Regions from separate parts of the Pseudoduganella sp. SL102 genome, predicted to be linked through region 4. Evidence: predicted binding sites of a transcription regulator. Region 4 holds the regulator's gene; each other region holds the start of a gene.
What was found. The regulator sigma-54, encoded in region 4, starts transcription at its own class of promoters, with help from an activator protein. The targets are predictions, from matches to a motif close to TGGCANGNAANCTGCTTT.
Positions count from the first base shown of each region.

Region 1: OU994_RS21325 (PEP-CTERM sorting domain-containing protein) is a predicted target of sigma-54. The motif match lies at 4,152-4,169, and genes of this name have one in related genera.
Region 2: OU994_RS27925 (PEP-CTERM sorting domain-containing protein) is a predicted target of sigma-54. The motif match lies at 2,166-2,183, and genes of this name have one in related genera.
Region 3: OU994_RS14710 (urease accessory protein UreD) is a predicted target of sigma-54. The motif match lies at 5,875-5,892, and genes of this name have one in related genera.

Region 1 is NZ_CP115554.1:5,046,417-5,053,522, reverse strand. It holds gene OU994_RS21355 (flagellar hook protein FlgE) at 1-762, opposite strand, end outside; gene OU994_RS21350 (flagellar hook capping FlgD N-terminal domain-containing protein) at 775-1,497, opposite strand; gene flgC (flagellar basal body rod protein FlgC) at 1,500-1,916, opposite strand; gene flgB (flagellar basal body rod protein FlgB) at 2,015-2,377, opposite strand; gene flgA (flagellar basal body P-ring formation chaperone FlgA) at 2,501-3,211, shown strand; gene OU994_RS21330 (PEP-CTERM sorting domain-containing protein) at 3,376-4,017, shown strand; gene OU994_RS21325 (PEP-CTERM sorting domain-containing protein) at 4,344-4,967, shown strand; gene OU994_RS21320 (glycoside hydrolase family 73 protein) at 5,099-5,875, opposite strand; gene flgN (flagellar export chaperone FlgN) at 5,875-6,333, opposite strand; gene flgM (flagellar biosynthesis anti-sigma factor FlgM) at 6,335-6,637, opposite strand; gene OU994_RS21305 (flagellar motor protein MotB) at 6,643-7,106, opposite strand, start outside.
Region 2 is NZ_CP115554.1:6,596,582-6,603,687, reverse strand. It holds gene OU994_RS27935 (sulfurtransferase) at 1-395, opposite strand, end outside; gene OU994_RS27930 (hypothetical protein) at 528-1,145, opposite strand; gene OU994_RS27925 (PEP-CTERM sorting domain-containing protein) at 1,535-2,107, opposite strand; gene dnaE (DNA polymerase III subunit alpha) at 2,356-5,940, shown strand; gene OU994_RS27915 (glycosyltransferase family 4 protein) at 6,058-7,106, opposite strand, start outside.
Region 3 is NZ_CP115554.1:3,459,146-3,466,251, reverse strand. It holds gene OU994_RS14745 (HupE/UreJ family protein) at 109-678, opposite strand; gene ureG (urease accessory protein UreG) at 694-1,329, opposite strand; gene OU994_RS14735 (urease accessory protein UreF) at 1,360-2,040, opposite strand; gene ureE (urease accessory protein UreE) at 2,040-2,570, opposite strand; gene ureC (urease subunit alpha) at 2,585-4,297, opposite strand; gene OU994_RS14720 (urease subunit beta) at 4,315-4,653, opposite strand; gene OU994_RS14715 (urease subunit gamma) at 4,662-4,964, opposite strand; gene OU994_RS31745 (hypothetical protein) at 4,988-5,125, opposite strand; gene OU994_RS14710 (urease accessory protein UreD) at 5,122-5,772, opposite strand; gene OU994_RS14705 (hypothetical protein) at 5,973-6,203, opposite strand; gene OU994_RS14700 (DUF885 family protein) at 6,410-7,106, opposite strand, start outside.
Region 4 is NZ_CP115554.1:973,820-980,925, forward strand. It holds gene OU994_RS04140 (monovalent cation:proton antiporter family protein) at 1-1,311, opposite strand, end outside; gene OU994_RS04145 (SIS domain-containing protein) at 1,422-2,444, shown strand; gene OU994_RS04150 (HAD family hydrolase) at 2,444-2,983, shown strand; gene lptC (LPS export ABC transporter periplasmic protein LptC) at 3,223-3,816, shown strand; gene lptA (lipopolysaccharide transport periplasmic protein LptA) at 3,857-4,447, shown strand; gene lptB (LPS export ABC transporter ATP-binding protein) at 4,448-5,209, shown strand; gene OU994_RS04170 (RNA polymerase factor sigma-54) at 5,248-6,723, shown strand; gene hpf (ribosome hibernation-promoting factor, HPF/YfiA family) at 6,864-7,106, shown strand, end outside.

The sequences.
Region 1 (7,106 bases), 3.4 Mb from region 4:
CATCTCGGCGGCCGGCGCCGGGTCGTAGGTCATCGCCAGCGTGGTCGGATCGTTGGTCAGCTTGCCGTCCTGGTCGAAGGTGAGGGTGATGCCGGTGCCGGCCGAAGGCTCCTGGCCGTCGATCAGCGTGTACACGGCAACGCTGTTGGTGGCGTCGTCGGTACGGGCGAAGTACTGGCTCACCGTGTGGCTCTTGCCCTGGCTGTCATAGGCCAGCGTGACCTTGGTCATGTTGTAGCTGGCGGGATCCGGGGCTGCCGGGTCGAAGGCGATGGCCGGCTTCTTCCAGTCGGCCGACAGGTTGGCGGCGAAGTCGATCTCGGTGGTCGGCTTGGCCTTCAGCGTCTGCGTCGGCACCTTGATATCGCCCGGCACACCGTCCGATTCCACGCCCGGCGTCAGCTGGTTGCCCTGCACGCGGCGGCCGGCGCTGTCGACTAGGAAGTCGGAACCGTCCTTGGTGAAGATGCCGACGCGGCTGTACACGGTCTCGCCGGAGCCGGTCTTGCTGACGAAGAAGCCGCGGCCATTGATCGAGGCGTCCAGCGAACGGCCGGTGGACAGCACGCCGCCGGACAGGCCGATGTTCTGCGTGGTCGAACCCACCTGCACGCCGGTCGGCTGGCTGCCCGCGTACATCGAGGAGAAGTTGGCGCGCTGCGCCTTGTAGCCGTAAGTGCTGGCGTTGGCGATGTTGTTGGAAATGCTGTTCAGCTGCTCGTTGACGGCCTGGATGCCGGACAGTGCGATATTGAAGCTCATGGCGGGTCCTTGTTACAGAGAGGTGGTGGTGGCGCCGGCAGCGGCGACAGCGGTGGAGTTGGATTTACCGTTGAAGGCGGTAATTGCGCTCGGTGCCACTTCGCCGACGTTGGCGATGTTGAGCACAATGCTGCCGTTCGAGCCGAGGCGCACACTGTTCAGGCGGCCGGCGATATCGAGCGCCGGGGTTTCGCCCGAGGAAGTGACGACCTGCATCTTGTAATTCCCCGGCGGCAAGCCCATCGCCGTCGGGTCGATCGACACCGGCGAGGTGCCCGCGGTCAGCGGGCCCAGGGCCAGTTCGTGGGGGACGCCGTCGGCGCCGGTCAGCACCAGGGTCGTCTTGCTGCTGTTCGAGCCCAGCGTGACCGCGCCGCCGACCTTGGCGCCGTCCAGCTGCACGCTGGTGGCGCTGGCCATCACTTCGGAGCCCACCTGGGCGCCCAGGCCCAGCACCTGCATGCTTTGCAGCACGCTGGCGTTGTTGCTGGTCAGCGAGGCCAGGCTCTGCAGCGCTTCGGTCTGCGACAGCTGGGTCAGCTGTTGGACGAACTGCGCCGGGTCCGACGGGGCCAGCGGATCCTGGTTCTGGATCTGCGCCACCAGCAGCTTGGTGAACATTTCCTGGGTTTCGCTGGTCTTGCCAGCCGCGCTGGCGCCATTGGTAACCGGCGGGGTGCCCGCGCCGGTGGCCGCTGCCGCGCCGGCGGAATTGGTAAAGAGATTGGTTTCCATGATCAGCTTTCGCCCAGTTTCAGGAGGGATTGCTGCATGCCGCGCAGGCGGCCCAGCACTTCGACGTTCGTTTCAAAGGCGCGCGAGGCGGACATCATGTCCGTCATTTCGGCGACCTGGTTGACGTTGGGGTAGAACACGATGCCGTCGGCATTGGCCATCGGATTGTCGGGTTCATACACCTTGCGCAGCGGCTCGGCGCTTTCGACCACGTCGAGCACCTGCACGCGCCCGCCGCTGTCGGCGTTCGGGCCTTCGTTCATGACAGCGGCAAACACGGGCTTGCGGGCCCGGTACGTGTCGTTTTCATTGCCGGACACCGAATCGGCATTGGCCAGGTTCGATGCCACCGTATTCAGGCGCACCGTTTGCGCCGCCATGGCGGAACCGGCGATCTGGGAAATATCCTTGAAACTCATTAGTTCTCCTGCTGGGCTGACAGGGCGGTTATCGACGCGCCCCGGGCTTTCTGAATGACAAACTCGCCATGATGTGCGGAAATATTTTCCCGCCCGGCTTACTGTCCGTTGATCGCCTTGGCCAAGCCGCGCAGCTTCATGTTGACGAAGGTGAGGCTGGTCTGGAAGTCGGTGGCATTCTGCGAGAACGCTGCCTGTTCGACGCCGATCTCGACGGTGTTGCCGTCGGTGCTGGGGTGGAACGGCACGCGGTACAGCGGATCGCTGTCACCCATCAGCGCCAGACCGCCCGCGTCCTGCGAGCGCAGCTGCGCCATCGATGCGGCGAAGTCGATATCCTGGGCCTGGAAGCCCGGCGTATTTTCGTTGGCGATGTTCGAGGCCAGGACGCGGGTCCGTTCCGCCCGCAGGTGAAGCGCATCGGCGTGGATCCCGGTGGCTTCCTTGAAGTTGATTCCCATTATTTCTCCCTGTGAGACGAGCCGCCCTACATGGCGTGACAGCCCATGTAAAATGGCCGCCGGCTGGCATGAAACATTGCCGGCCGTTTTGATCCAAATCAGGCCCTGCAGAAGGTGTTGCCCATGTTCAACAAACGAATTGTACTCCGGTTTTTCCCTCTGTTGCTCATCGGCACCATCAAGTTTTCAGTGGCAGCACCGGTCACGAGCGAGCAACTTGTCGTCCAGGTGCAACAAGTCGCGCAGGAACAGTTGAAAAGACATGCCAGCCTGGCAAATTGGGTGGACGCCCAGTTCACTGTCGAGGTAGTGCGCAATACCCGGCCGATCGGCGCCTGCGCGCAGCCGCCCAGAGTGGAGCCGGCCGATGTGCGGACCCCGGCGCGCATGCGCTTTGTGGCAATCTGTCCAGACCAGGGTGGCTGGCGTTATGAATTCGTCACCCGGGCGAAGATTTCGGCGAAAGTGGCCGTTGCGGCAACGGACTTGCCAACAGGGAAAACCCTGTCGCCAGAGGATGTGTTGCTCGAGCGCCACGATATCAGCGGCATGCCCGACAGTTTCTCCGATCTGACGATGGTGCAGGACCTGGCCACGCGCCGCACCATCCGCGCCGGCGACGTGCTGCGGCAAAACATGCTGGTCGCGCCCACGCTGGTCAAGCGCGGCGACGCGGTGCGCATCGTGGCGAAACGCGAAGGCATCGAGGTCAGCATGGCCGGCGAGGCACTGGACGGCGGCGGGCGCGGCACCTCGATTCGTGTCAAGAATGCCAGCGGCGTCACGATCCGCGCCCGGGTGACGGACATCGGCCAGGTCGAGCCCGCCGAGTGACTGCGAAGTACAGCTTTAGTTCCTCTTGAAAACCAGTCACTTGGGCCGGCATCAAGTGCCGCGCCGGTTGCGGTCGACCCTGCCGCATGGCCTGCTAAGTTGAATGCGTATGCCGTAGCGATCGCAGCCGCGGTTCCGGCATGCACACCAACGGGGACCATGCCATGAACGACCTGATGAAAACGCTGCGACAGCGATGCCTTGCCGCCGCAGCCATCGCTGCCTTTGCACTGAATGCCCACGCCGCCATCGGCAGCGCGAGCGCCGCCGACGTCACGCTCGACGGCGCTCCCGCCGACGCGTTCGCTTACGAGGAAGGCTGGAACCCCCATGCCGGTCCGATGGGCGACACCAGCGGTTTCGGCTCCGCCTTCAACGGTTTCGGGATGGGCGATTTCACCTTGCTCGCCAAATACGAGGACTCCGGTTTTCCGGATACGAGCCCGCTGACGTTCACCTTCGCCCAGGCGCCCGGCGGGACCAGCGGCACCTGGTCCGTCACCAATACCGGCAGCGACATCATCACGCTCGACCTGGTGTTCGCGATCCATGCCGGCAACCAGGGCGGTGCCTGGCTGTTCGACGACCAGGTCATCAACCCGGGCGCCACCGAAACGCTGCCCGGCACGTGGCAGATCATGTGGACGGTTGGAAATAACGGCGCACATCCCGAGTTCTCGAACCTGACCCTGTTCGAGCGCGACAGGGTGACGACGCCCGTGCCGGAACCCGGCACGTACGCGATGCTGCTGGCGGGCCTGATGGTGACGGGCGTTGCGCTGCGCCGGAAGAGCCAACGGCACTGACCTGAGCGGCTGACGGCGTAGCGCTCCGCCGGGCTACGCCGTCACCGACATGGCCAGCACGGTTGGCTTCTCCGAGCTGCGATGGCACGGGTGATGGGAAGACCAATAGTAAAAATGGTGAGAAGATTTCAATATGGCATGCACTGTGCCTGAGCTTCCATGGAAGTTGAGTAGCAAGAAGATTTTTCCCTATAAAACAACGACTTGCGAGAACATCGACCCGAATTAATTTACTTTATCTCAATGTTCCTCTGCTAGACTTCCCAGGTCTGCCTACCGTGGCATTCCGTGGCCGGCGCTCCGGCACCAACGAGTGGGGAATAAAAATGAAACTTCTAGTACAAAAACTGGCAGCCGCATCGGCCATCCTGGCCTTTGCGTTCAACGCGCACGCCGCGATCGGCAGCGCCAGCGCCGCGGACGTGACGCTCGACGGCCAGGCCGCCGATGCGTTCGCCTATGAGGCGGGCTGGAATCCGCATGCGGGCCCGAACGGCGATACCAGCGGCTTCGGCACGGCGTTCGACGGCACCGGCACGGGAAGCTTCTCGCTGCTCGACAAATACGACCATAGCAGCGAGTTCGCCAATCTCGGCCCGTTGACATTCACGTTCGTCGATGCCACCGGCACGCAGGGACTGTGGACGATCACCAACACGAGCACCACCACCAACATCACGCTCGACCTCGTGTTTGCGATCCACGCCGGCAACCAGGGTGGCGCCTGGCTGTTCGATAACCAGACCGTGCTGGCCGGCCAGAGCTTGCAGGGCGACTGGGAAATCCTCTGGACCGTTGGCCAGGGCCAGGGCAATTCGCCCGACTTCTCCAACCTGACCCTGTTCTCGCGCGACGTGGTCACGACGCCGGTACCGGAGCCGGGCACCTATGCGATGCTGCTGGCCGGCCTGGCGGTCACGGCCGTGGTGCGCCGCCGCCGCAAGAGCTGACCGGTCGACGGATGTGAAAAGGGGGCGGTCCCATCATGGAACCGCCCCCTTTCTCATGGCCGCGCCACAGTCGCGCGCCAGAATTGCTCAAGCCATCGATCAGGCCATCGATCAGGCCATCAAAAAGGCCATCAATACTCCGTGCGCGCGATCCGCGACGCCAGTTTCGACAGTTTCTGCACATAGGCCGGATCGGTGGCGTAGCCGCCGCGCGCCAGGCCGCTGGCGAACGCATGCGCGTCATCGCCGGCATTGAGGGCTTTCTGGTAGCGCGGGTTGGAAGCCAGCAGGTCGGCATAGTCGCGGAACGCGCTGGCCTGGTCCGGGTAGCTGCGGAACTTTTCCACTTTCTTTACGGGCGTTCCGTGTTCGTATTCGGTGGTGACATTGGCGGCCACGTCGCCCTGCCATCCGCTGCCGGCCTTGATGCCGAACAGGTTGTTGCTGTCGGCGGTACCGTTGCGCAGCGGGCGCTGGCCCCAGCCGGACTCGAGCGCAGCGTGGGCCGCCACGATGTCCGGCGACACACCGAGCCTGGCCGCGGCGACTTCCGCATGCGGCCGGATGGTTGCCAGGAATTGCTGCTGGGCGTCGCCATCGATGCCGTTGCCATCGACAGCACCGTTGACTGCGCCGTTGGCCAAGTCCGTGCCGCCGATCGCCTGGGCCGCCAGCCTGGCGCGCAGCGCCGCGCCGTCGGCCGACAGCGGGGTGTCCGGGCTGTCGAAGGACATCCCGCCGCCCTGCGCGATGAAGGTCGCCACGTCGGCCTGCACGGCCTGGAACGCCGGCGAAAAGCCGGTACTGCCGCCGCCGCCGGCAAACGCGGACGGCAGGGCAGGGCGTGCCGAGGTCATGTTCGACACGGTGGCCGCGGTGGCCTGGGTGGGCATGGTCGGGAACGTCATCAGGCGGGTTCGTACGTCTGGTTATCGCCATGCAGCACGCGCTGCATGATCGTGAACTGTTCGGCGAGCAGGTCGCCATTGCGCTTGCTGGCCGCCTTGGCCGCCAGCACCATCTGTTCCAGCGCGCTCCAGTCGGCTTCCAGCCGGGCGCGCGGTTCCGGGCGCAGCAGGGTAAATACCTGCGCCATCGACGGGCTTGCCCCCGTCAGCCGCGTGGCGAACGCGACGCGTTCCACGCGCCGGCTTTCCAGCGTGTCGACCAGCGCGCCGATCTCGGCCGCGAGCTGGCCCAGCCGTTCCTGCTGGTGGCGGATGGCCGCATCGAACTGCTGCTCCAGCAGGTCGAGCAGGGTGCGGTAAGCCGCCATGTCGTCGGCCACGCCCTGCAGCAATTGCGTCATCGCCGCCTGGCGCGTGGCGCCTGTGCTGCCCGCCGAGCCATTCACTGCCGCGGTCACGTCACTGGCCCCCGTGGAAACGTTGGATCATGCCGGCCAGCTTGCCGGCGTTGAATGGCAGCTCGCCCTTGGCGAGCGCGTCGCGCAACATCGCCACCTTGGCATGGTCGAAGTCGGGCATCTCCTTCATCGCCTGCATGGCGGGCTGGAGCACGGAAGACTGCAGCGGCGCGCTGGCCGCCGGGGCGGCTGCCTTGGGCGCCTCCGCCGGGGCCGTGTCGGTAACGGTCTGTACCGGCATCACGCCTGGGGTTCCACTGGAAATTCGCATACGTTGACCTCTTGACTTGGTTTCGATCGCCATGTCCGTTAACCTCCCGCCGGCTGCATCTTGCTGCGCAGCTGCTTCAACTCGGCGGCATCGGGCAGTTCCGTCTCGACGCCCGGAGCGACCGCTTCGGTGTTGCCCGGCATGCCGAACATGCCGGCAATCGCATTGGCCTGGCTGCTCGTCAGGATCAGCAACTCGATGCGGCGGTTGACCCCGGCCCTGGCATGTTTCGTATTGAGGGGAGCACGGTCGGCCATGCCGACCACCTGCAGCACGCTGTCGGCCGGCATGCTGCCGGCAAGCAGTTGAGCCCGCGCGGACATGGCGCGGTTCGACGACAGGTTCCAGTTGGAGAACGCGGCGTGGCTGGTATCTTCGTATTGTAACGAATCCGTGTGGCCGACGATCAGCATCTGGTTCTTCATGCGTGCAAACAAGGGTCCCATTTTACGCAAAAGCGACTGGAACTTGCCGGTGGGCACTGCACTACCGCGCACAAACA
Region 2 (7,106 bases), 1.8 Mb from region 4:
CGGCCTTCTTCCGGCTTGATCAGCGGCATGCGCATCGTGATGATCTCGGCCTTGATCTTCACCAGCATGCGCTTGTGCGACTGCTCGGCCGACAGGCTTTCCTTCACTTCCAGGTCGGCCAGGCGCGGATCGGCGCGCACCCAGGCCAGGTAGCCGTCGATGTTTTCCCGGGTGCCGGACAGGAACATGTTGATGCCTTCCGGCGTCAGCAGGATCGTGCCCTTCAGGCCGAGGCGCTGCGTGATTTCCTGGTATTGCGGCCGAAGCTCCTCGAGATTCTCCAGCGTGATGAACTTGTAGGCGGCGATGTTGACGAAGGATGCGGCGGCAGTTACTGCCGCATGTGACGGTACGGCGCCGGCCTGGACGGGGGCGCCGAGAGTGCTAGCTTGCATAGGGAGTCAGAGTGGGAATAGCGGAACAGCCGACATTATAAGCCCATCGGCGTGCATTTCCACGCTTCCCCGATGCGGAGGAAACCGGCGCATTTCCGCGAAATTCCGCCTGCCTTGCCCGGGACCGGGCGGCTATCGGGTATAGACCCGATCCACCGTATGCACGCTGCCCGCCGGCGACATGATGTAGAGCTTGCCGCCGTTGATCATGAACGCCCTGCTCTCGGGTGGCTGGGCTGGAATAATGTACTGATCGACAACGAGGGTTCCCGAATCGCCGCCGAAATCGATGTGCCACATCCACTGGTTATGCACCAGCGCGTACGTCACGGCCGTTCCTGTGACCGTAATACGGTGGGCGGGCATGGTGGCGGACACGGCATCATAAGCGCTCGGCACCGCCGCGGCGCCCTCGCTGAACACCACCCCGCCATTGGTGGAGCCGGTGATCTCCACCTGCATGCCGGGCACATTCACACTTTTGGTGGCAATGATGGCGCCCGTGCAGCCCGGGTTCGCGTAGTAATCGGTCCTGGTCGACATCAGCGCCCTGTCGCCGCCAGCCGGATCCTGCGTGACTGAAATTCTTTCGACCGTGCGTCCTTCGCAGGCGGCACTCCACTCGCCGAGATATGGCGTGACTTTTGCCGAGAGCACGGGCGAGGGGCCCCCGCTGCTGTCACTGCCGCCACAAGCGGCGAGGCAGGAGACCAGAAGGGAAGACAGGAAAAACTTGCTGGAAACGCGCATGAAAGGCTTGCCCTGGAGGGTGAAAGACGTGATGGGTGGGGAATGTCGAACGCCTCGCCAGGATTGTATGGTTGCACGCCATCGCTCGTCCATGCGGTGGCGTTGCAAATTGCTACTTGTTGCAAATTGCGATTTCCTGGCCCTGCGGTGCCATGGATTCGCAGGCGGCGAGATCGATCGGGGGCGTGGCGGTGCGTGCCGTCGAACGTGACGGCAGGTGCGCGCGTGGAGACTGGCGGAAGAACATGGTGCTCCCTCCCTTTTCCGCATACGCGCCCGGAGGAAATGCCCGAGATCAGGCACGTGGGTGTGCCTGATTTCCGGTGATGTCGGGGCCGGCGCGGGAACGGGCGTAGCGGCGAGCCCTGGCGGTGCCGTGACCGCCGTGCTTAAACCATGGCGCGGCGTGCCTTGCGCCGCCAGGCCAGTGCCGCCAGGCCAGCGCCGGCCAGCAGCAGCGTGGACGGCTCGGGGATGGCCTGTTGCTGGTCCGGCAACCGGTGCACCGACCAGTTCGCGTAAGTGATCTTCGACGAGCTGGCGCTATTGCCCGTCGCGGCGTAGATGGCGCTCACGTCCAGGTAGCGGGTCGCCGTGTTGGTGAACGCCGTACCGCTGAGCAGGATGCGGCCGACATCGAACGCCGTCACGATCGAGCAGGTGAGCGGGTTGCCGCAGCCGTTGGTCAGGGCGGGCGACATGTCGTACACGCCCTGGAACACCAGCCGGTCGAGGGCGTCGGAGGCGGCATAGCTTTCCGAGAACGAGTCGAACAGCAGGTTGCTGGCTTGCGGGCGGGTGTCCGAGAACAGCACGTCATACTGTTCCCCGTTTACTTCGACGGCTTGAGCGCCCATCAGCACGCCGTTCGACACCAGCAGGATCGGTGCTGCGTGGGCAGCGGCCTGCGCGCCCAGGAGCAGGGCGCCTTGCAGCAGGATGTTTTTTACGAAGGTTCGCACAATGGCTCCTGAAGGTAAATAATGGATAGCGGCTTGAGTTGCGTAGTGTCACCAAGCTTAAGCAAGGTTGATGCCAGATCGATAATTTTGAGAAAAATCAACGCTGTCGTTGAGCTGGCTCAAATACCTGGCCGGAAAATGTAAAGTTTCCCGACAGCGCTGGCTGAGCAGGCGCGTTGGCCGCGAGTACCTCAACGGCGGTAAAATAGCGCCTTCGCCGCACGAAGCCTCACCGCCCAATCGATCCCATGAGTACCGAAGTCCCAGACCTGTCCGTCATCGAGCCCGTTCTTCAGCCCGTTATTCAACCTGTCATCCAGCCCGATGAGCCCGCACCGCCACCCGGCCCGGATTTCGTCCACCTGCGGGTGCACTCGGAATACTCGATCGTCGATGGCCTGGTCCGCATCGACGACCTGGTGAAGGCCGCGGCGAAGGACAGGCAGGGGGCGCTGGCCGTCACCGACCTGTCGAACCTGTTCGGCATGGTCAAGTTCTACAAGGCCGCGCGCGGCAAGGGCGTCAAGCCGGTGATCGGCTGCGATGTCTGGATCACCAACGACGACAACCGCGACAAGCCATGCCGCCTGCTGCTGCTGGCGAAGAACCGCGTGGGCTACCTGCAGCTGTGCGAGCTGCTGTCGATGGCGTGGCTGACCAACCAGTACAAGGGCCGCGCCGAACTGCGCACCGAATGGCTGGCGGCGCTGAAAGACCAGACATATGACGTGATGCCCGGCGAAAGCGGCGCCGATGGCCTGATCGCACTGTCCGGCGCGCAGTTCGGCGACATCGGCTGCGCGATCGACAACGGCAACCTGGAGCTGGCCGAACGGCACGCCGAGAAATGGTCGGCCATCTTCCCGGGGCATTTCTATATCGAGATCCAGCGCGCCGGGCAGCCCAACCAGGAAGCGCAGGTGCGCCAGTCGGTGGCGCTGGCCGCCAGGCTGCGCCTGCCGGTGGTGGCCACGCACCCGGTGCAGTTCATGTCCGAGCATGAGTTCATCGCCCACGAAGCCCGTATCTGTATCGCCGAAGGCGAGATGATCGCCAACGCGAAGCGGCCGAAACGGTTCAACGAGCAGATGCGCTTCATGACGCAGGAAGAAATGGCGATCCTGTTCGAGGACCTGCCGGGCGCCTTGCAGAATTCGGTGGAAATCGCCAAGCGCTGCAATGTCACGCTCACGCTGGGCAAGCCGCAACTGCCGAACTTCCCCACGCCGGGCATGACGATCGATGAATTCCTGGTCGCCGAAACGAAGAAGGGCCTGGAAGAGCGCCTGGTGCAGCTGTTCCCCGACCCCGTATACCGCGAGAAGATGCGTCCCCGCTACGAGGAGCGGCTGGCGTTCGAGAACAACACGATCATCAACATGAAGTTCCCGGGCTACTTCCTGATCGTTGCGGAGTTCATCCAGTGGGGCAAGAACAACGGCGTGCCGATCGGCCCGGGCCGCGGCTCGGGCGCGGGCTCGCTGGTGGCCTATGCGCTGAAGATCACCGACCTCGATCCGCTCAAGTACAACCTGCTGTTCGAACGTTTCCTGAACCCGGAACGGGTATCGATGCCCGACTTCGACATCGACTTTTGCCAGGAAAAGCGCGAGCTGGTGATCCAGCACGTGAAGGACCTGTATGGCCGCGACGCGGTGTCGCAGATCGCCACCTTCGGCACCATGGCGGCGAAAGGCGCGATCCGCGACGTCGGCCGCGTGCTCGACTTCGGCTACAACTTCTGCGACGGCATCTCGAAGCTGATCCCGTTCAAGCCGGGCAAGCCGGTGTCGATCGCCGAGGCCATCGAGGAAGAACCGCTGCTCAAGGAACGCCTCGAGAACGAGGAAGAAGTGAAGCAGCTGCTGGATCTGGCGCAGCAGGTCGAAGGCATCACCCGCGGCATCGGCATGCACGCCGGCGGCGTGCTGATCGCACCCGGCAAGCTGACCGATTTCTGCCCGCTGTACACGCAATCCGGCGACTCGGGCGTGGTCTCGCAGTACGACAAGGACGACGTGGAGGCCGTGGGCCTGGTGAAGTTCGACTTCCTGGGCCTGACCACGCTGACGATCCTCGACCGCGCGGTGAACTACATCCGCGAACTGGACCCGGCCGACAAGGATTTCAACCTGGAATCGCTGCCGCTGGACGACCGCGGTTCCTACGACCTGCTGACCAAGGCGAAGACGGTGGCCGTGTTCCAGCTGGAGTCGCGCGGCATGCAGGGCATGCTGAAGGATGCGCGCCCCGACCGCTTCGAGGACATCATCGCGCTGGTGGCGCTGTACCGTCCGGGCCCGATGGACCTGATTCCCGACTTCTGCAAGCGCAAGCACGGCGAAAAGTTCGACTACCCGGACCCGCGCACCGAGGGCATCCTGTCCGAGACCTACGGCATCATGGTCTACCAGGAGCAGGTGATGCAGATGGCGCAGATCATCGGCGGCTACTCGCTGGGCGGCGCCGACATGCTGCGCCGCGCGATGGGCAAGAAGAAGGCCGAGGAAATGGCCGAGCACCGCGAGATCTTCCGCAAGGGGGCCGGCGAGCGCGGGCTGACCACCGAGAAGGCCGACGAGATCTTCGACCTGATGGAGAAGTTCGCCGGCTACGGTTTCAACAAGTCGCACGCCGCCGCCTATGCGCTGCTGTCGTATCACACCGCGTACCTGAAGCAGCACCACACGGCCGCGTTCATGGCGGCCAACATGTCGCTGACGATGGACGACACGGAAAAGGTCAAGATCCTCGTCGAGGATTCGATCGAGGTGTGCGGCCTGACGATCCTGCCGCCGGACATCAACCTGTCGGCGTACCGCTTCCGCCCGGACGGCCAGCCGCGTTCCGTGACCGGCAAGAAGGTCACGGCGATCCGCTATGGCCTGGGCGGCGTGAAGGGCGCCGGCCAGAACGCGATCGAGGCGATCATCGCCGCGCGCGAAGCCGACGGTCCGTTCAAGAGCCTGTTCGACTTCTGCAAGCGGGTCGACAAGCGCCAGATCAACCGCCGTACCATCGAGGCGCTGATCCGCTCGGGCGCGTTCGACTGCTTCGGCGTCGATCGCTCGGTGCTGTTCGCGTCGGTGGGCTTCGCCATGGAATGCGCCGAGCAGGAACTGAAGGCGGCCAACCAGGTGAGCCTGTTCGGCGGCGACGACAGCGACCTGGTCGCTCCGCCCGAATACGTGCAGGCTACCGCGTGGACCGACCGCCAGAAGCTGGCCGAGGAAAAGATCGCGCTGGGCTTCTACCTGTCCGGCCACATGTTCGATTCGTATGCGCAGGAAGCGCGGCGCTTCGCCCGCACCAAGCTGTCGGAACTGGAGCCGTCGCGCGAGCCGCGCATGATGTGCGGCGTGATCACCGGCATCCGCACGCAGATGACGCAGCGCGGCAAGATCCTCATCGTCAGCCTGGACGACAAGAGCGCCGTGGTGGAAGTGACCGTGTACAACGAGATCTTCGAGGCCAACAAGAAGGCCTTCAAGGAAGACGAATTCCTCGCCGTGACCGGCAAGGTATCGGAAGACCGCTTCACCGGCGGCCTGCGCATCTCGGCCGAGAAGGTGTACGACATCGTGTCGGCCCGCCTGCAGTTCGGCCGCCAGATGGGCTGGCTGCTGCCGGCCGCCGTGGCGCCCGCGAAACTGCAGGAAGTGCTGGCGCCGCACCGCGACGACTACGGCTTGCCGGTGCAGATGCGCATCAAGCCGCAGGGCATTGACTGCACGCTGCAGCTGGGCGACGACTGGCGGGTCGCGCCGTCCGATGAACTCACGCTGGCGCTGGAACAGGTGCTGGGCGCAAAAGAGGTGGCGGTGGAGTACTGATCGCGGTGGGGAAACCGGTGTCAGACACCCTTTTTCAAGGAAAAATAGTGTCTGACACCAAAACTCGCCTGGGCGGAATGCCTCTCGTGTCTGACACTATTTCCGCAGGAAATAGTGTCAGACACCGGTTTTCCCACGCGGCACCTCCCTGGGGGCGCGCACGGCGGCGACCAGGTTGCGCACGAAAGCCTTCATGTCGAACCGGTTGTCGAACGCATCGAGGGCCCGGTCGGCCATCTGCGCGGTATACGTCGAATCGTCCAGCAGCCGCACGATGGCGGCGCGCATCGCGGCGGCGTCGCCTTGCGGTACCAGCACGGCCTCGTTGCCGTCGCTGACATAATCCTCCACCGTCAGCGTGCGCGTGATGACGGTGGCCTTGTTGAAGGCCATCGCCTGCAGCAGCACCATCTGCCCGGCCGAGATATCGGCCACGCCCAGCGGCACCACCACGAAGCGGGCGTTCTTCAGCTGGTCGACATAGTCGCCGTCATAGCAGTTGCGCAGCACCTTGACGTTAGGGGGGATTGCCAGGCCGGCCAGCGGCTTGTCGTTGTCGCACACCACGTGGAGTTCGATCGGCAGGCCGGCCACCGCGTCGAACAGCGTGCCGTAGTCGCGGCCGGAGCGCCCGGCGGTGAGGATGTACGGCGAGTTCGACGCTTCCGGCAATTCCTCGCGGCCATAGATATGGGTGCCGTGCGGGATGTAGAACACTTCGGTGCGGCCGTTCGCGAACAGCTCGCTGTAGCGCTCGCGCTCCTTCTTCGAGTGGCAGATGACCTTGTCGACGAACGACATCACGAAGCGGAAGTAGAGCAGGCGCAGCCGGTTGAGCAGCGGATGCTGGCGCGGCGTGAGAATAAAACCCAGCAGCACGATCTGCGTACGGCGCGAGAACAGGGCGCGCAGTGGCGCGAAAATCAGTACTTCGATGTCCGAACCCAGCACCACCGCCTCGGGATTGGTGCGGCTGGTAACCAGCGAGCGGATGCCGGCGCGCAGCGCGAACCAGGCCAGTTTCGGCCAGCCGACGAACAGCAGCTTGAGCCGCGAGTGGTAGCGGAAGCGCACGTCATCGGCGAACAGCCGGTAGTCGACGCCGAGTTCCTTCAAGCCGAGGGCGAACGGCGAACGCGTGCCGTCCTTGGTATAGGTGGGAAAGA
Region 3 (7,106 bases), 2.5 Mb from region 4:
TGTTTTCAGCGCAATTCCGCACAGTGGCGGGATCCGGGCCGGTTGACGAAAACGTCGGCTGCTACGATATTTCCTGAAAAACAGGGTCTGTCCCCATTTTTTTGGCAACTAGTTGAGAGCCAGCATGCCCAGCCCGGCGGCGGCGATGGCGCCGCCGGCGATGCGGGCCAGCGGCAGCCTGCCCGCCAGGCGTCCGGCGCCCAGCAGCAGCGCGCTCATGCCGAGATAGCCGGCGGCGCTGGCCGCGTGCGGCAACTCCAGGCCGTGCGCATTCCCGTGCAGGATGGCGAAGCTGCCCAGCAGCATGGCACCGGCCCAGGCCGGCAGCCGGACGGCGGCGGCGACCAGCACGCCGGTCAGCATGACCGTCAGCGCGATGCCGCTTTCCAGGCCCGGGATGTGCAGCCCGGCCATGCCGGCGGCCGCGCCGGCGCCCATCGCCGCCACGAACACGGCCGGCAATATAAGCGGGTGCGTGCCGCCGGAGCGCAGGTTCAGCCCTTCCCTGCGCCCCTGGCGCACACTCCAGATGCCGGCCGCCAGCAATGCCAGCAGGTGGTCGATGCCGGTCAGCGGGTGCAGCAAGCCGTCGACGATACCCATCTCGGCATGGCCCGGGTGGGCCAGCGCAGGCACGCTGGCGGCCAGAAGGATGGCGGCGCTGAACAATTTTTTCATGGAGTCTCCTGTAGGTTAGCGGGCTGGCGTCGGTGCCTGTCCCAGCAGGCCCTGCTCGCGGATGAATGCGATGACTTTTCCCACCCCGTCCCCGCTGCGCAGGTTGGTGAACACGAACGGGCGGCTGCCGCGCATGCGTTTCGCGTCGGCCGCCATCACGTCCAGGTTGGCGCCCACGTGCGGCGCCAGGTCGGTCTTGTTGATGATCAGCAGGTCCGAGCGCGTGATGCCCGGGCCGCCCTTGCGCGGGATCTTTTCGCCGCCGGCCACGTCGATCACGTAGATCGTCAGGTCGGACAGCTCCGGGCTGAACGTGGCGGCCAGGTTGTCGCCGCCCGATTCGACCAGGATCAGTTCGAGGTCCGGGAAGTCGGCCTGCATCCGCGCGATCGCTTCCAGGTTGATCGACGCATCCTCGCGGATCGCGGTATGCGGGCAGCCGCCCGTTTCCACGCCCATCAGGCGCTCCGCCGGCAAGGCCTCGGCGCGCAGCAGGATTTCCATGTCTTCACGGGTATAGATATCGTTCGTGATGACGGCCATGTCGACCGAGTCGCGCATGCCCTTGCACAGCATCTCGCACAGCGCGGTCTTGCCCGAGCCGACCGGCCCGCCGATGCCCACGCGCAGCGGGTTGGATTGAACCACCATTTCTTCTCCTAATGTATTCATGACCGGCTATCAGGAACGATAAACTCGGCTGTACTGCACCTCGTGCCGCATCGACAGCAGCGACAGCCCCGGTGTCCAGTTGCACAGTTCATGCTCGGCCAGCGATTGCGCGCACAGCGCCGCCGCCTCGATTTCCGGGCGCAGCGACAGCAGCAGCCGCTGTCCCGCCACCTGCCCCAGCGGCACCGATTTCACGCACACCAGCACCTGGTTCTCGACCCACGAGAACAACAGCGCCAGCAGCGCCTCTTCATGGGGAATGCCCAGCGCCGCCACGGCGCAGGCATAGGCCGAGACCAGCGGCACTTCGCCGCCCTCCTTCAGCATGGCCAGCGCGCCCTCGTCGGCGATGCCCAGCTCCTCGATCAGCCGCGCCAGCGAATACCCCATCTGCACGGTCTCGGCACGGAATTCCGCCGTATCGCGCGACGCGATGGCCCGTTCCGTCAGCTCGGCCACGCGCTGCGAGTCGCGCTGGGTGAACGCCTGCATGAGGCGCCAGCACATCGGCGCTTCCCAGCGCGCCACCACTTCGTGCAGCTGGCGCGCGATCCAGCCGTGCGCGCCGGCGGCATCCTTGACGAGGCCCTGCTCCAGCGCCGCTTCCAGGCCTTGCGAATAGCTGTAGGCGCCGATCGGCAATTGCGGGCTGGCGAACTGCAGCAGGTGCAGCAGCTGGGCGGCGGCGATCATGACGCGGCCTCCTTCGGATCGCCCGGCCGATGGATCTTCTGGCGCAGCGGAATCGGCGCCAGCGGGCCCTGGCCGTGGTCGTGGTGATGATGGCCGCCACCGAATCCAGCCGAATACGCCCCAGACTCCGGCTCGAACGGCGCCTGCTCCTCGATCACCGTCGCGCCCAGGCCATGCAGCATGTCCTTCAGCACCGCATCCGCGCGGATGCGCAGGAAGCCGTCGGCGACTTGCGCCTGCGTGTGCCGGTTGCCCAGGTGGAAAGCGCAGCGCAGCAGCGCCAGCGCGTCGGGCGCCGTGACGCGGTAGGTCGCTTCCGGTGCCGCGACCACGCGTACCACGCGGCCGTCCTCGCCCGTCAGCAGGTCGCCGTCGCGCAGCACGGTGCCGCGCACGGTGAAGATGGCGACTTCCTCGCCGCTGTCCAGCGCGGCGCGCAGCCGGCATTTTTCACGCAGTTCGTATGGCAGCACGAGCGTTGCGTCGACGCGCCCGGCGTGGCTCAGTTTCGTATGCAGTGTCAGCATGGGATCGGCTTCGGTTAAAAAAGGAAATAACGCTGCGCCATCGGCAGGATGTCCGCCGGTTCGCACACCAGCAGCCGCCCGTCGGCGCGCACTTCATAGGTTTCGGGATCGACTTCCATCACCGGCGTGGCGCCGTTGTGGATCATGTCGCGCTTGCGGATGTTCCGCGTGTTCTTCACGGCGATGAGCGGCTTGTTCAACTGCAGCCGCGCGCCGATGCCGGCATCGAAGGCCGCCTGCGAAACAAAGGTGAACGACTTCTTCAGGCCGCCGCCGAAGGCGCCGAACATCATCCGGTAGTGCACCGGCTGCGGCGTGGGGATCGAGGCGTTCGGATCGCCCATCTGGGCCGCCGCGATCATGCCGCCCTTCAGGATCATCGACGGCTTCACGCCGAAGAACGCCGGCTTCCACAGCACGATGTCGGCGATCTTGCCCACTTCCAGCGAACCCACCACGTGCGACACGCCATGCGTGATGGCCGGGTTGATCGTGTACTTGGCGATGTAGCGCTTGACCCGGAAGTTGTCGTTGCGGGACGAATCCTCCGGCAGCGAACCGCGCTGCACCTTCATCTTGTGCGCCGTCTGCCAGGTGCGCAGCACCACTTCGCCGACCCGCCCCATGGCCTGCGAATCGGACGACATCATCGAGATCGCACCGATGTCGTGCAGGATATCCTCGGCGGCGATGGTCTCGCGGCGGATGCGCGATTCGGCGAACGCCACGTCTTCGGCGATGGCAGGGTCGAGGTGGTGGCACACCATCAGCATGTCCAGGTGTTCGTCCAGCGTGTTGACGGTGAACGGCCGGGTCGGATTGGTCGACGACGGCAGCACGTTCGATTCGCCGACGGCGGCGATGATGTCCGGCGCATGGCCGCCGCCCGCGCCTTCCGTGTGGAAGGTGTGGATGGTGCGGTCCTTGAACGCGGCCAGCGTGTGTTCCAGGAAGCCGCCCTCGTTCAGCGTGTCGCTGTGCAGCGCCACCTGCACGTCCATGCGCTCCGCCACCGACAGGCAATTGTCGATCGCCGCCGGCGTGCTGCCCCAGTCCTCGTGCAGTTTCATGCCGATGGCGCCCGCTTCCACCTGCTCTTCCAGGGGGCGCGGCAGCGACACGTTGCCCTTGCCGAGGAAGCCCAGGTTCATCGGGAATGCATCGGCCGCCTGCAGCATCGAGTGGATGTGCCAGGGCCCCGGCGTGCACGTGGTGGCGGCGGTACCGACGGCCGGGCCGGTGCCGCCGCCCAGCATGGTCGTCACGCCGCTCATCAGCGCTTCCTCGATCTGCTGCGGGCAGATGAAGTGGATGTGGCTGTCGATGCCGCCCGCCGTGACGATCATGCCTTCGCCGGCGATGATCTCGGTGGCGCCGCCGATGGCCAGCGTCACGCCCGGCTGGATATCCGGATTGCCGGCCTTGCCGATGCCGGCGATGCGGCCATCCTTCAGGCCGATATCGGCTTTTACGATGCCCCAGTGGTCGACGATCACGGCGTTCGTGATCACGGTATCCATCACGTCGGCGTGCACGCGCTGCGACTGGCCCATGCCGTCGCGGATCACCTTGCCGCCGCCGAACTTCACTTCTTCGCCATAGATGGCGTAATCCTTCTCGATCTCGATGAACAGCTCCGTGTCCGCGAGGCGGATGCGGTCGCCCGTGGTGGGCCCGTACATCTCCGCGTAGGCGCGGCGGGAAATGGTTGCAGTGCGAGTCGCCATCGGATCTCCTTTAATTGTTATGTCGGGTCAGGCTCGCCATCCGGCTTGTCCTTCAGCTTGCCCATCACCTGCCCGGCGAAGCCGTAGATCTCGCGGTTGCCCTCCACCGCCACGAGTTCCACGGTGCGCTGCTGGCCCGGCTCGAAGCGCACCGCCGTGCCGGCCGCGATGTTGAGCCGCTTGCCATACGCCTTCCAGCGCTCGAACGACAGCGCATTGTTCGCTTCGAAGAAGTGGAAATGGGAGCCGACCTGGATCGGGCGGTCGCCCACGTTGGACACGACGATGGTCACCGTCTCGCGGCCATCGTTGATCGGCAGTTCGCCGTCCTGCAATTGGTATTCGCCCGGGATCATGTTTCACCTCACGGTATCGGGTTGTGGACGGTCACCAGCTTGCTGCCGTCCGGGAAAGTCGCTTCGACCTGGATATCGGGGATCATCTCGGGGATGCCTTCCATCACCTGGTCGCGGGTCAGTATCTGTGTGCCCTCGGACATCAGCTGCGCGACGGTTTTGCCGTCGCGCGCGCCTTCCATGATGGCTGCCGTGATCAGCGCCACCGCTTCGGGGTAATTGAGTTTCAGGCCGCGTGCCAGGCGGCGTTCGGCCAGCAGGCCGGCGGTAAAAATGAGCAGCTTGTCTTTTTCGCGGGGTGTCAGGTCCATGGGTATCCTTGTCAGTGCGCCGGTCAGGTGCGCCAGCTGCGCAGGTCGATGGCGGCGCGGCCGAGGACCGCGGGGCGCACGATGCGCCAGGCGGTCAGCATCAGTTCCCGCGCGGCTTCGCTGTCGTGGCCCAGCCAGCGCACGCACAGCACATGTTTCATTTGGGTGACGCCCCAGCATGGGTGATCGGCCAGCGCGCGCAGCGCGGCCACGGTATCGGCCGTGACCGGCTTGCCCACCGCCAGCAGCATGGCCGATACGGTGTGGCCCGCAGGCCCAGCGGGCTGGCCAGCGTGCCGGGCGTCAGCGCGCCTTGTTCCCACCACAGCAGCCGTCCGCCGCGGCGCACCGACGTCCGCTGGGCCACACGGCCCTGGCTGAACGACTCGCCGGAAGCGCGGCGGCCCAGGCACAGGATCTCGCAGCCGATATAACTGGCGTCCGCGGCCAGCGCCACATGGTGGTCGAGCTCGACATGGGCATCGTTGAAGAAGATGGTTTCCTGCGGCAGCCATTCCAGCGAAGCGCCGCCATCCACCGCCAGTTCGATGCGCTGGCGCGAGACGCGGCCATTGGCGCGGTACCACTTGGCGGCACCGGGCGACGTGAGCAAGGCATGGGTATCCTGCCTCAGGTGGGCGGTGACCGACAGCTCGTCGCCGCCGACCACGCCGCCGGGCGGGTGCACGACGATGGCATGGCAGACCGACGGATGTTCCGGATAAAGGGGTTTCTGCACCCGCAGCGGGCCGCTGTGTTCGCGGCGGGTCAGGCGGGTGGTATCGCTATCTCGGGTAAAGCCCAGCATGAGCCGGGCCTGCCACGCCGCAGGGTGGGCGTGGTGAGGCGGGAGAGGCAGGCGTTCCGTACAGTCGGGCATGAGGCGTTGTTCAACGATGACCCTGCACTAACAGCAAGTTGCGTGCCAGCATTTCCAGGGCCTGGCGGCCCCGTGATGCACCACGGCAGAGCAAGCGCACCGCCGTGGTGCAATTTACACGGCAATTGTCACCGAAGCTCGACCGGTTCGCTTTCATCGAGCGTGTAGCGCACGTTGCGCAAGCCATTCACGCGCAGCAGTTCGCGCACGGTCAGGCCGGCCGGGTCGGCGCTCTGGCGGTTCTGCCGGTGTTCGTTGCGGATGATTTCGCCGGCGATTTCAATATCGCGCAGGCGGTAAGGCGTGTTCACGACCAGCGGTTGGTCGGCGTCGTTGTACCAGATCTGGTAGAGCGGCATGGCGGGGATTCCAGTGAAGTTGAGAAAGATGCTGTTGAGAATTCTGCACCATTATGACGATAATCCGGCAATGTTGCGCACGAAGATTCATTAACGAAGCATTCATGCAACGTGTTGGTGCAGCCGTCCACTTTCCATGGCCCGGCGCATCCTGGCAAGGCGCCCCGGGTATGTGCTGACCATACCCGGCGCCCGCTGCGCCGCCCTCACCCGTACGGCCCCTTGCCACCCTCCCGGATGAACCGGTCGATCCTGTCCTTCAGCACGGGCAGCGGCACCGAGCCCAGTTCCAGCACGGTGTCGTGGAAGGCGCGGATGTCGAATTTTTCGCCCAGCGCCGCCTCGGCCTTGCGCCGCGCCCCGATGATCGCCATCTGGCCCAGGTAATACGACAGCGCCTGCCCCGGCCAGGAAATATAGCGGTCCACTTCGGTGGCGACCTCGTGCCGGGACAGCGCGGTATTGTCCATCAGGTAGCTCAGCGCCTGGTCGCGGCTCCAGCCTTTCGCATGGATGCCGGTATCGACGACCAGCCGCGAGGCGCGCCAGGCCTGGTAGCTCAGCATGCCGAACACTTCGTACGGCGTTTCATAGATGCCCATTTCCGTGCCGAGCCGCTCCGAGTACAGCGCCCAGCCCTCGCCGTAGGCCGAGATGTACGCGTTGCGGAACGGCGGCCGGCCCGCCTGCTCCATCGCCACCGGCATCTGGAACGCATGGCCGGGTGCCGATTCGTGCAGGGTCAGCGCCGGCAGGCTGTACAGCGCGCGCGACGGCAGGTCGTACGTGTTGACGAGGTACACGCCCGGACCGCCGCGGCCGGACGTGTAATACGGTGCCTGGTCCGGCGGCACGGGAATGATGGCGAAGCGGCTGCGCGGCAGGCGGCCGAAGTAGCGCTCG
Region 4 (7,106 bases):
GCCTTCTTCCTGCAGCAGCGTGGCCAGGCTCTGGCCGCTGCGGCCGAAGCCGGCCACGATCACGTGCTGTTGCGTGGCCATCGTGCGCGCCGCGATCTGGGTGAGGTTCAGCGATTGCATCATCCATTCGTTGCTGGAGAATTTCAGCACCAGCTTGTCCGATTGCTCGATCAGGAACGGCGCGGCCAGCATCGACAGCACCATCGACGCCAGCACCACCTGGATCACGAAGGGATCGACCAGCTCCATGCCGCCGGCCACGTTCAGCAGCACGAAGCCGAATTCGCCGGCCTGCGCCAGGGCCAGGCCGGTGCGCATCGACACGCCGTCGGAAGAGCCGAACAGTTTCGCCAGGCCGGCGATCAGGGCGAACTTCAGCAGCACGGGGAAGACCAGCAGCGCCAGCACGAGCCACCAGTTGTCCAGCACCACGCGCACGTTCAGCAGCATGCCGATGGTGATGAAGAACAGGCCGAGCAGCACGTCGCGGAACGGCTTGATGTCTTCTTCCACCTGGTGCTTGTATTCGGTCTCGGAAATCAGCATGCCGGCCACGAAGGCGCCCAGCGCCATCGACAGGCCGGCGCGCTCGGTGATCCAGGCCGCGCCCAGCGTCACCAGCAGCAGGTTCAGCATGAACAGCTCCTGCGAGCGGCGCTTGACCACCACGGTGAACCAGCCCCGCATCAGCTTCTGGCCGAAGAACAGCAGCAGCACCAGCACCAGCACGGCCTTCAGGGCCGCCCAGCCCAGCGTGACGAGCAAGTTGTCGGGGTCCTTGGCCAGCGCCGGGATCATGATCAGCAGCGGCACCACGGCGATATCCTGGAACAGCAGGATGCCGATGATCTTGCGGCCGTGTTCCGATTCCAGTTCCAGCCGCTCGGTGAGCATCTTGACGACGATGGCGGTGGAGGACATGGCCAGCGCGCCGCCCAGCGCGAAGGCCGCCTGCCAGGAGATGTGGATCGACGGCGGCAGCGCGCGCGCGATCACCCAGCCAAAGGCGATGGTGGCGATGATGGTAAGCCCCACCTGGGCCATGCCCAGCCCGAACACGTCGCTGCGCATCGATTTGAGCTTCGGCAGCGAGAATTCGAGGCCGATCGAGAACATCAGGAAGACCACGCCGAATTCGGCCAGCGCGTGGGTGGCATGGCTTTCCTCGGCCAGCCCCAGCGCGTTCGGGCCGATCAGGATGCCCACGGCCAGGTAGCCGAGCATGGGCGGCAGGTGCAGCATGCGGAAGGCGACCACGCCCAGCACCGCGCTGCCCAGCAGCAGGAGTGTCAGTTCAAGGGGGGAGAACACGGACGTGCTCCGGGAATGGCCGGTGGTGGAAGAGCGAAATGCTACGGTCGGGGGGAGTTTGTAACATCTGGCAAGTTTTTTGCTTTCCCAATTCGGCTATACTTTCGGCCATGAGTGTAACCCATGAAAAAACAATGCTGAAAGCTTTTGATGCAACGACCGCACGCCGCGCGCTGGAGCTGGCGCGCGAAGCCCTGCAAATCGAGGCGGATGCGCTGATCGCGCTGCATGCCCGCCTGGCAACGGATGAGAGCGTTGGGAAAGCCGTCTCGCTGCTGCTGAACTGCAAGGGACGCGTGGTTGTGTCCGGCATCGGCAAGTCCGGCCACATCGGGCGCAAGATCGCCGCCACGCTGGCTTCCACCGGCACCCCGGCGCTGTTCGTGCATCCGGCCGAGGCGGCGCATGGCGACCTGGGCATGGTGACGCCGGACGACGCGTTCATCGCCATCTCGTATTCCGGTGAAAGCAGCGAGCTGATGGCCATCCTGCCGGTGGTCAAGCGCATGGGCGGCACGGTGATCTCGATGACGGGCAAGCCGGAGTCGAGCCTGGCGAAACTGGCGGACGTGCACCTGGACGTTTCCGTGGCGAAGGAAGCCTGCCCGATGAACCTGGCACCGACGGCGTCGACCACCGTCACGCTGGCGCTGGGCGATGCGATCGCCGTGGCGCTGCTGGACCTGCGCGGCTTCAAGGAAGAGGACTTTGCCCGCTCGCATCCGGGCGGCGCGCTGGGCCGCCGCCTGCTGACGCACGTGCGCGATGTCATGCGCCAGGGCGATGCGATCCCCGCCGTGGCGGCCGATACCCGTTTGCCGGATGCGCTGATGCAGATCACGCAGAAGGGCATGGGCATGACGGCCGTGGTCGATGCACAATACCGGCCGGTGGGCGTGTTCACCGACGGCGACCTGCGCCGCATGATCGACAAGGTGCAGGATTTCGGCAAGGTCGTCATCGGCGACGTGATGCATGCCGATCCGCGTACCATCGGGCCGGAAAAACTGGCCGTCGACGCGGTGGCCATCATGGAAGAGTACCGCATCAACCAGATGCTGGTGGTCGACGACGATGGCAAGCTGGTCGGCGCGCTGCACATCCATGACCTGACCCGCGCAAAGGTGATCTGATGAGTATTCCTGTCGACGTGGCCAACCTCGAACGGGCCGCGAAGGTCAAGCTGTTCATTTTCGATGTCGACGGCGTGCTGACCGATGGCGGCCTGCACTACGGTGCCGAGGGGGAGGCGTTCAAGACCTTCAACGTGCAGGATGGCCTGGGCATCAAGCTGCTGCAGGAGTCGGGTGTGCTGACGGGGATCATCAGCGCGCGGCGTTCGCCGCAGGTGGCGGCCCGCGCCAGGGACCTGGCGATCGAGTTCGTGCACCAGGGTGGCCACGACAAGCTCACGCCGTTCAAGGCGCTGCTGGACCAGCTGAACCTTACCGAGGAGCAGGTGGCCTTCATCGGCGACGACGTGGTCGACATCCCGATCCTGTCGCGCGCCGGTTTCGCGGTGGCGGTGCCGAATGCGCGGCCGGAAGTGCTGTCGCGGGTCCATCACGTGACCGAACACCGCGGCGGCCACGGCGCGGTGCGCGAGATCTGCGAATTCGTGATGCGCGCCCAGGGCAGCTACGACCGCGTGATGGCCCAGTTTCTCGGGTGAGAAGTGAGGCAGGGGATACGGGCCCGGGAAGCGCAATGTCGTTCGGGTAAGCCCACCCCAGGTGCAAATTCCGGGGTCAGACCCGGCGGGTCTGACCCCGGCCCTTCGCTGTTGGGGTGAATGCATGCGCTTTCGATGAGTCAGGTACGCTTGATCCAACGGCGGTGGGGCAGAGAAGCAGGCCTTGAAGACGGGCCTGCAAGACGGACATGAAATGACAGGAAGATAACGGAGAAGCCATGCGCAACCAGCGAACCGCACACCGCTACCGGCTGTCGATCGGCATGATACTCGCGCTGCTCGGCGCGCTGGGCTCGTTCTGGCTGCTCGAGCTGATGAACCGGGCCGGCGAGGACATGGCCGCCGGCATCAAGGTCGACGAGCCGGACAACATCGTCGAGCGCTTTTCCTACGTGCGCATGACGGAAACCGGCCAGCCCAGCTACATCGTTTCGGGCGACAGGCTGACGCACCGTCCGTCCGACGACTCGTCGGAGATCGACAATCCGGTGGTGCGCAGCCTGTCGGGCGACAAGCCGCCGATGGATATCCGCGCCCGGCATGCCCGGGTCGACCAGGACAACACACGCGTCACGCTGACGAAGGACGTGGACATCCACCGTGCCGCGTCGCCCACCACGCGCGACATGCACATGGTTACCGAGAAGCTGGTCATCTACCCGGAGGAAGACCGCATGGAAACCGACCTGCCGGTGCGCATGGAAAGCGGCGGCGCCACCGCCACCGGCATCGGCATGCAGGCCAACAATGCCACGCGCCAGGTGCAACTGGGCCGCGGCACCATCGTGTATCCGCCGCGGGCGCGGCAATGAACAAACGAACATCGAGACGAACAGCGTACAGGAATCGAAGATGAAGAAACTCATGATGGCGGCCCTCGTGCTGCTGGGCGCGGCGGGCTATGCCGCCGCCGAGAAGGCCGATTCGTACAAGCCTACCGAGATCAATTACGGCCGCCTCGACGCGGACGACGTCAAGCAGGTGTACACCTTCACCGGCGACGTGACGCTGACGCGCGGCACGCTGCGGATGAAGGCCGACAAGGCCGTGGTCACCTATTCGCCGGAGGGCTACCAGCTGGCCACGCTGACCGGCGGCGGCAAGAAGGTCGCGTTCCGCCAGAAGCGCGACGGCGAGGGCGACCAGTGGATGGAAGGCGAGGCCGACCGCATCGAATACGATGAAAAGGCCGAGCTGGTGAAGATGTATTCGAAGGCCAAGATCCGTCGCCTGGAAGGCAACAAGCCGAGCGACGAGGTGGAGGGCGAATTCATTTCCTACGACAGCCGCCGCGAGTTCTTCAGCGTGCGCAATACCAGCACCGGGGCCGACAAGCCGGGTGCCGGCCGCGGCACGATGGTGATCCAGCCCAAGCGCACCGCGCCGCCGAGCCCGGCGCCTTCCGCCACCCAATCGCCGGCCGCGCCGGCAGCGGGGAATTAAATGGCGCAGGCGCAGGAAAATTGCAGCAGCACGCTGATCGTGCGCGGCCTGCAAAAGAGCTATGGCAAGCGCCAGGTGGTGCATGACGTGTCGTTGCAGGTGGCATGCGGCGAAGTGGTCGGCCTGCTGGGGCCGAACGGTGCCGGCAAGACCACGTCGTTCTACATGATCGTGGGCCTGGTGGCGTCCGATGCCGGCACCATCGACCTCGATGGCACCGACATTTCCACCCTGCCGATCCACAAGCGTGCCACCCTCGGCCTGTCGTACCTGCCGCAGGAGGCGTCGGTGTTCCGCAAGCTGACCGTGGAAGAAAACATCCGTGCCGTGCTGGAGATCCAGAAGGTAAACGGCAAGGCGCTCACCAGGGCGGAGATCGACGAGCGGCTGAACGCGCTGCTGGCCGACCTGCAGATCGAGAAGCTGCGCGAGAACACGGCGCTGTCGCTGTCCGGCGGTGAACGGCGCCGGGTGGAGATCGCCCGCGCGCTGGCAACCAATCCCCGCTTCGTGCTGCTGGACGAGCCGTTTGCCGGCGTCGACCCGATCGCCGTGATCGAGATCCAGCGCATCGTGCGTTTCCTGAAGGAGCGCAGCATCGGCGTATTGATCACGGATCACAACGTGCGGGAAACGCTGGGCATCTGCGACCGGGCGTATATCATCAACCAGGGCAGTGTGCTGGCTTCCGGCCGGCCCGACGACATCATCGCCGACGAGTCCGTACGTCGTGTCTATCTGGGTGAACATTTCCGCATGTGAGCGGCCTTGACCAGACCTCAACCAGCTCCTAATCAGCCATGAAACAGTCCTTGCAACTGCGCACTTCCCAGCACCTCGCGCTGACGCCGCAACTGCAGCAGTCGATCCGGCTGCTGCAATTGTCCACGCTGGAGCTGCACCAGGAACTGGAACAGCTGCTGACCGATAACCCGCTGCTGGAGCGGCTCGACGATCCTCTCGACCGCTCGGTGCGCTTGCTGGCCGATGGCGCGATCAACACGACGCAAGGGGCCGGCGAGGCGCCACCGGAAGGCGGGCCGCCGCAGGATGCGCCCGCCGCGCCGGAACCCGAGCCGTTCGATGGCGGCGAGGGCGTAGGCCTCGATGCCGGCACCGGCGATACCGACTGGAGCAGCGCCGGCAGCGGCAAGGGGCCGGACGACGACGATGCCCGCCCCCAGCTGGAAGCCAGCCACCGCAGCCTGCGCGAGCACCTGATGGAGCAGATGCGCGTGACCGTGCTGGAGGCGCGCGACCGGGGCCTGGTGGAACTGATCATCGATGCGCTCGACGATAACGGCTACCTCGAGGAAAGCCTGGAAGAGATCCACGAGCGCATGCCGGAAGAGCTGGAAATCGAGATCGGAGAATTGCGCACCGCGCTCAACCTGCTGCAGAGCTTCGACCCGCCGGGCATTGGCGCGCGCAACGCTTCCGAGTGCCTGGCGCTGCAGATCCGGCGCATGCCCGGCGTGCCGCTGGTAACGCGGCGCATGGCGCTGTGCATCGTTGAAAAACACTTGCAGTGGTTTGCCCAGCGCGACTTCAACAAGCTCAAGAAGGCGCTCGACTGCGACGACGAAGACCTGCGTGAAGCACAGGCCGTGATCCGCCAATGCAACCCGCATCCGGGCGCCGCCTTCGCGGCCGACGTGTCAGACTACGTGGTACCGGATGTGGTGGTAAAGCGGGGGCGCAACGGCTGGATCGTCACGTTGAACAACGACGTGATGCCCCGCCTGCGTGTCAATGCGCTGTACGCCAGCCTGCTCAAGCAGGGCAAGGGCGAGACGCAGATGAATGCACAGCTGCAAGAAGCAAAGTGGCTGATCAAGAATATGCGCCAGCGCTTCGACACGATCCTCCGCGTGGCCCAGGCCATCGTCGAACGGCAGAAGAACTTTTTCTCGCATGGCGCGGTGGCAATGAGACCCCTTGTGTTGCGTGAAATAGCTGATACACTGGGTCTACACGAGAGTACTATCTCTCGGGTAACAACTCAAAAATATATGCTGACGCCGCATGGCATGTTTGAGTTGAAGTACTTTTTTGGCAGCCACGTTGCAACCGAAGCTGGCGGGGAAGCATCCTCGACTGCGATCCGGGCGCTGATCGTGCAATTCACAGGAGCCGAAGACCCGAAGAACCCTTTATCCGACAGTAAGATTGCGGACATGCTGGGTGAACAAGGCATGGTGATTGCGCGACGCACTGTTGCCAAATATCGCGAAGCATTGAAAATCCCCCCGGTCAGCCTCCGCAAATCGCTATAGCAGTTCGTTGCAAGCGCATTTGCAAACCCCTTTGCAAGCCCTTGCGGCAAATCCTGGTAGTGCTTGGGTTCCTCTGCGCCGCCTTGCCTGTTTTGGCGGATAACGCACGAACCTGTTATATCTTCTTTAGGAGTGTGTGTATGAATCTGACCATCAGTGGACACCATATCGACGTTACCCCTGCCATTCGCGAGTATGTGCAGAACAAGCTGGAACGCGTTAGACGCCATTTCGATCAGCTGATCGATGTAAGTGTGATCCTGAGTGTAGATAATCTCACCGAGAAAGAGAAAAGACAGAAAGCCGAAATTAATCTGCGCATGTCGGGCAAGACCGTATTCGTTGAAAGCGTCGCCCAGGATCTGTATGCGGCCATCGATACG